2 regions of the Actinomadura sp. NTSP31 genome follow, and region 2 is predicted to be linked to the other one. Evidence: predicted binding sites of a transcription regulator. Region 2 holds the regulator's gene; the other holds the start of a gene.
What was found. The regulator HspR, encoded in region 2, represses chaperone genes until heat shock. The targets are predictions, from matches to a motif close to ANTTGAGTCNNNNNGACTCAANT.
Positions count from the first base shown of each region.

Region 1: lon (endopeptidase La) is a predicted target of HspR. The motif match lies at 1,585-1,607, and genes of this name have one in related genera.

Region 1 covers NZ_JBGNUT010000002.1:364,544-367,946, forward strand. The annotation lists gene sigJ (RNA polymerase sigma factor SigJ) at 1-210, shown strand, start outside; gene ACA514_RS04520 (FAD-dependent oxidoreductase) at 215-1,393, shown strand; gene lon (endopeptidase La) at 1,679-3,403, shown strand, end outside.
Region 2 covers NZ_JBGNUT010000028.1:93,949-97,351, reverse strand. The annotation lists gene grpE (nucleotide exchange factor GrpE) at 1-570, shown strand, start outside; gene dnaJ (molecular chaperone DnaJ) at 685-1,857, shown strand; gene ACA514_RS36145 (heat shock protein transcriptional repressor HspR) at 1,862-2,308, shown strand; gene clpB (ATP-dependent chaperone ClpB) at 2,344-3,403, shown strand, end outside.

The DNA of each region.
Region 1 (3,403 bases), on a different contig from region 2:
TCGGTCGGGGTGGACGCGACCGCGCCGATCGGGTTCCGGCCGGCCACCGTCAACGGCCTGCCCGCCATCCTGCTCACCGCCGGAGAGCGCGTCGTCGTCTGCTTCCAGCTGGAGGTCACCGACGGCGCGATCAGCGCCTGCTACCTCATCGTCAATCCACGGAAACTCACCGGAGTCCTGTCACAGGACGGCTGGGCGCTGCGTCCTTGATCGCATGACGCGCATCAGTACCACCACCACCACCATCATCGGCGGCGGCATCGCCGGTCTCACCGCGGCGATCGCCTGCGCCGAACGGGGCGCGGACGTCGTCCTGCACGAAGCTCACGCGACCCTCGGCGGACGGGCCCGTTCCACCGCGTCCCCGTACATCGCGAACGACGGAACCCACGCCTTCTACTCCGACGGCGCACCCTGGCGCTGGCTGGCCGCTCGCGGCCTGGCCGGTCCCGCCGCACGGCTCCTGCCGCAGCACCTGGCCGGCCTGCGCTTCCGGCATTCCGGGCGGGTACGCGTCCTGCCGCCGGTGTCGTTCGTCCGGATGCTCACCCTCGGGCGCCGTCCGCTCGCCCCCGCCGACCAGGACTTCCGCACCTGGGCGACCCACCGGTTCGGGACGGAGGCGTTCGAGGCGGCCGCGGGCGTCCTGGGACCGGCCACCTACACCGCCGACCCGGGCGCGCTGTCCGCCGAGTTCGCCCACCAGCGGCTGCTGCGCGTCGCGCGGGCCGGCTACCCCGCCACGCGTTACCCGCGCGGCGGCTGGGGCGCGGTCGTCGACCGCATGGTGCGGCATGCACGTGGGCTGGGCGTGCGCATCCACACCTCGTCCCGGGTCACCGAGCTGCCCGAGGACGGCCCGGTCATCATCGCCACCACCCTGGCCGCCGCTCGTGGTCTCCTGAACGACGACGCCTTGGCCTGGCACAGCGGGCACGCCGTCCTGCTCGACATCGCCGTCCGGCCGGCGCGCACGGATCGCTTCCTGCTGTTCGACCTGGACGAGGGCGGATTCCTTGAGCGTGTCAGTGGAATCGACCCGTCCATGGGGCCGCGGGGCGAAGCGCTGATCCAGGCCGCGATGCCGGTCCGTCCCGGGGAGTCCAAGACGGGGGCCTTGCGGCGGCTCGAGGACCTCTTCGACCTCGCCCTGCCCGGCTGGCCTGATCGCCTGACCTGGCGGCGCGACCAGGCCGCCCTGCACCGCACCGGTGCGCTCGACCTTCCCGGCCGATCCTGGCGTGACCGTCCCGCGATCGACCGGGGGGACGGCCGCTACCTGGCCGGCGACATGACCGCCGCCCCCGGCTTCCTGGCGGAGGTCTCCATCACCAGCGCGCTCAAAGCCGCCCACCTCGCGACCACCCGCGGAAGGCCCGGTCCGTCGCGCTGAGGATGCGCGTCGGACGCACCGCGACCGGGCGTTCCACGACCACGTCCGGGGGCGCCGGCGCGGGCGGAATCGCAAGCTTGGTCCGAACGTTGCACGACCACCCGCGAGTTCGCGCGGACGGGACGGCGGGCCGGCCCGACGCTGATCGCTGAGAGCGAACGTTGCTGAGGAAATTATTAGTTGCTCCGTTTTCTTGAGTGTGTATGACTCAACTTGATGTTGGGTTCCCGGGCGACCGGGACGGTCCCTCCCGAGGGGGCCGCGACGACGGACTTGGAGCTGAGCATGAGCGAGACCCTGACGCTGCCGGTGCTGCCCCTGGACGACGGGGCCGTTCTGCCGGGCATGGTGGTGCCCCTCGACCTGTCCGAGAGCGGCGAGGTCCGGGCGGCCGTCGAGGCCGCGAAGGCGGTGGCGCAGCCCAAGGGGCCGGGCATCCGGTCGGCGGGCAAGCCGCGGGTGCTGCTGGTGCCGCGGGTGAACGGGCAGTACGCCGGCGTGGGCACGCTCGGCGTCATCGAGCAGGAGGGGCGGCTGCCGGGCGGGGAGCCCGGCGTGGTCGTCCGCGGCGTGCAGCGGGTGCGGATCGGGACCGGGACGACCGGACCCGGCGCGGCGCTGTGGGTCGAGGGCGCCGCGATCGAGACGCCGCCGGCGAGCGGGCGCGCGCAGGAGCTGGCCAAGGAGTACAAGGGCCTGGTCAGCGCGATCCTGCAGAAGCGCGGCGCGTGGCAGGTCGTGGACGTCGTGCAGCAGATCGACGACCCCTCGACGCTGGCCGACAACGCCGGGTACGCGCCGTACCTGACGACCGAGCAGAAGGTCGAGGTGCTGGAGACGATCGACGTCGTCGAGCGGCTCGAGCTGGTCATCGGCTGGACGCGCGACCACCTCGCCGAGCTGGACGTGGCGGAGACCATCCGCAAGGACGTCCAGGAGGGCATGGAGAAGACGCAGCGGGAGTTCCTGCTGCGGCAGCAGCAGGAGGCCATCCGCAAGGAGCTGGCCGAGCTGAACGGCGACCCCGCCGACGAGGAGGACGACTACCGGGCCCGGATCGAGGCCGCGAACCTCCCGGAGAAGGTGCGCGAGGCGGCGCTGAAGGAGGTCGACAAGCTGGAGCGGTCGTCCGACGCCTCGCCGGAGGGCGGCTGGATCCGCACCTGGCTGGACACCGTCCTCGACATCCCGTGGAACGAGCGGACCGAGGACGCCTACGACATCGCGGGCGCGCGCGAGATCCTGGACGCCGACCACGCCGGGCTCGACGACGTCAAGGAGCGCATCATCGAGTACCTGGCCGTGCGCAAGCGGCGCGAGGAGCGCGGCCTGGGCGTCGTGGGCGGGCGGCGGAGCGGCGCCGTCCTGGCGCTGACCGGTCCTCCCGGGGTCGGCAAGACCTCGCTGGGCGAGTCGGTCGCGCGGGCGATGGGCCGCCAGTTCGTGCGCGTCGCGCTCGGCGGCGTCCGGGACGAGGCGGAGATCCGCGGTCACCGGCGCACGTACGTGGGGGCGCTGCCGGGCCGGATCGTCCGCGCGATCCGCGAGGCGGGCTCGATGAACCCCGTCGTGCTGCTGGACGAGGTCGACAAGGTCGGCGCGGACTACCGGGGCGACCCGACCGCGGCGCTGCTGGAGGTCCTCGACCCCGAGCAGAACCACACGTTCCGCGACCACTACCTGGAGGTCGAGCTCGACCTGAGCGACGTGCTGTTCCTCGCGACCGCGAACGTGGTGGAGGCGATCCCCGGGCCGCTGCTCGACCGGATGGAGCTCGTCCAGCTGGACGGCTACACCGAGCACGAGAAGGTCACCATCGCCCGCGACCACCTGCTGCCGCGCCAGCTCGACAAGGCCGGGCTGGAGGCGTCGGAGGTGACGTTCGGCGACGACGCGCTGCGGCTGCTGGCGGCGGAGTACACCCGCGAGGCGGGCGTCCGGTCGCTGGACCGGTCGATCGCGCGGGTGCTGCGGAAGGTCGCGGCGAACGTGGCGCTGGAGAAGGCGGCG
Region 2 (3,403 bases):
CGGCGCATCGACCCGAAGACGGGCAAGCTCCGGGAGCCGGCGGAGGAGCCGGCCCCGGAGGCCCCGGCCGCGGGCGACACCGGGGCATCCGACGAGGAGGTCTCCTCGCTGAAGACGCAGCTGAACGAGCGGCTGGCCGACCTCCAGCGGCTCAAGGCCGAGTACGACAACTACCGCAAGCGGGTCGAGCGGGACCGGGTCGCGGTCCGCGAGCAGGCCCTCGGGCAGGTGCTGTCCGAACTGCTCCCGGTGCTGGACGACATCGGCCGCGCCCGGGACCACGACGAGCTCACCGGCGGCTTCAAGTCCGTCGCGGAGAGCCTGGAGGCGGTCACCGGCAAGCTCGGCCTGGAGAAGTTCGGGGAGAAGAACGAGCCGTTCGACCCGACCGTCCACGAGGCGCTCATGCACTCCTACTCGGCGGACGTCGAGGAGACGAGCGTGGTGGACGTCCTGCAGCCCGGGTACCGGATCGGCGAGCGGGTCCTGAGGCCCGCCCGCGTCGCGGTGGCCGAGCCCGACCCGAACGCCGGCGTCGACGACGAGAGCGGCGACGACGGCGACGAGTGATCCCGCCTCCGGGCGGAGCGAAGACGCCCGCCCGGGCCCGTCCCCGCGGGGACGGGCCCGGGGCCGGGCGGACGAAGATTCGACGCAAGTGGCGATAGCAGAGAGCGGGGCGCCGTGAGCACCAAGGACTACCTGGAGAAGGACTACTACAAGGTCCTCGGTGTCTCGAAGTCGGCCTCGCAGGAGGAGATCAAGAAGTCCTACCGGAAGCTGGCGCGCAAGTACCACCCGGACGCCAACAAGGGGGACGCCGACGCCGAGGACCGCTTCAAGGAGGTCTCCGAGGCGTACGACGTCCTGTCGGACGACAAGCGCCGCAAGGAGTACGACGCGGTGCGGTCCATGCCGGGCGGTTTCCGCGGCCAGCAGGGCGGCGGGGGCTTCCCCTTCGACCTCGGGGACATCTTCGGGCAGACCGGGGGCACCCAGACGGGCGGCGCGGGCGAGCGCATCGGCGACCTGTTCGGCGGCCTGTTCAACCGCGGCGGCGGCACCCGCACGACCGGCACCGGGACGCGGCGGGCGCGGCGCGGCGCGGACGTGGAGACCGACGTGACGCTGTCGTTCGGGCGCGCGATGAACGGCGTGACCGTCCCGATCAAGCTGACCAGCGAGGCGGCGTGCCCGTCGTGCCGGGGCACCGGCGCGAAGGCCGGCACGGTGCCGCGGGTGTGCCCGAACTGCGAGGGCACCGGGCACGAGACCCGCAACCTCGGCAACTTCGGCTTCCAGGAGCCGTGCCGGGAGTGCCACGGCCGCGGGCTGGTCGTGGACGACCCGTGCCCGACCTGCCACGGCAGCGGCCGCAAGCAGTCCGACCGCACCATCCAGGCGCGCGTCCCGGCGGGCGTCGCGGACGGGCAGCGGATCCGGCTGAAGGGCAAGGGCGCGCCGGGCGAGAACGGCGGCCCGCAGGGCGACCTGTACGTGAACATCAAGGTCCTGCCGCACAAGGTGTTCGGCCGCGCCGGCGACAACCTGACGATGACCGTCCCGGTGACGTTCCCGGAGGCGGCGCTCGGCGCGGAGATCCGGGTGCCGACGTTCCAGGGCCAGCCGGTGACGCTGCGCCTGCCGGAGGGCACCCCGAACGGCCGCACGTTCCGGGTGCGGGGCCGCGGCGCGGCGCGCCGCGACGGCACCAAGGGCGACCTGCTCGTCACCGTGGACGTGCAGGTGCCGAGCAAGCTGGACGACCAGACCCGCGAGGCGCTGGAGCGGCTCCGCGACGCGGGCGCCGGCGAGGACCTGCGCGGCGAGCTGCTCCAGCAGGCGAGAACGGAGTGAGCCAGTGGAACCGTTCGGCGACGACACTCCGGTCTATGTGATCTCGGTGGCGGCGCAACTGTCCGGGCTGCACCCGCAGACGCTGCGCACCTACGACCGGATGGGGCTGGTGTGCCCCGGCCGCACGGCCGGGCGGGGCCGCCGGTACTCGATGCGCGACATCGTGATGCTGCGCGAGATCCAGCGGCTCTCCCAGGAGGAGGGCGTCAACCTCTCCGGCATCAAGCACATCCTGGAGCTGCAGCGCGACAACGTGCGGCTCCGCGAGGAGCTCGCCAAGGCGCACGCCGCCCTGGAGGAGCTCGCGAACGAACTCGAATCGACCCGGTCGGTCGCGGCGCGCCTGGCGCAGCAGCGGCGGCACGGGGACCCGGGCGGCACTCCGGGCTCCGACCTGGTGCCGATCAGGCACACCAGCGTCGTGGTGTGGCACGAGCGCAACCGGGAGTAGGAGCTGGGGCCGCGCCCCAGGGAAAGTACGGGGACATGGACGTCAAGCTGACGCAGAAGAGCCAGGAGGCGGTGTCGGTCGCGGCCCGGCGGGCGGCGGCCGAGGGGCACCCCGAGGTGGAGCCGCAGCATCTGCTGGTGGCGCTGATCGGCCTGCCGGAGGGCACCGCGGTGCCGCTGCTGGAGGCGGTCGGCGCGGACTGGCAGGCGATCCGGCGGCGGGCCGAGGAGCAGCTCGCGGCGATGCCGAAGGCGCAGGGCTCGACGGTCGCGACGCCGCGGCTGTCGGGGCAGCTGAACCGGGCGGTGAACACGGCGGGCGCGCGGGCGCAGCAGCTGGAGGACGAGTACGTCTCGACCGAGCACCTGCTGGTGGGCCTCGCGGCGGACGGCGGCCCGGCGGCGGGCCTGCTGAAGGAGTTCGGGGCGACGCCGCAGGCGCTGCTGGACGCGTTCGAGAAGGTGCGCGGGCACGCCCGCGTGACCAGCGAGAACCCCGAGGGCACCTACCAGTCGCTGGAGAAGTACGGCGTCGACCTGACGGAGGCGGCGCGCGACGGCCGGCTGGACCCGGTGATCGGGCGCGACGCGGAGATCCGCCGGGTCGTGCAGGTGCTGTCGCGGCGGACGAAGAACAACCCGGTGCTGATCGGCGAGCCCGGCGTCGGCAAGACGGCCGTCGTCGAGGGCCTCGCGCAGCGGATCGTCGCGGGCGACGTGCCCGAGTCGCTGCGCGGCAAGCGGCTGGTCTCGCTGGACCTCGGCGCGATGGTGGCGGGCGCGAAGTTCCGCGGCGAGTTCGAGGAGCGGCTGAAGGCCGTCCTGAACGAGATCAAGGAGGCCGAGGGGCGGGTCGTCACGTTCATCGACGAGCTGCACACCGTCGTCGGGGCGGGCGCGGCCGAGGGCGCGATGGACGCCGGCAACATGCTGAAGCCGATGCTGGCGCGCGGCGAGCTGCGGATGATCGGCGCGACGACGCTGGACGAGTACCGCGAGCGGATCGAGAAGGACCCGGCGCTGGAGCGCCGCTTCCAGCAGGTGTTCGTGGGCGAGCCGTCCGTGGAGGACTCGATCGCGATCCTGCGCGGGCTGA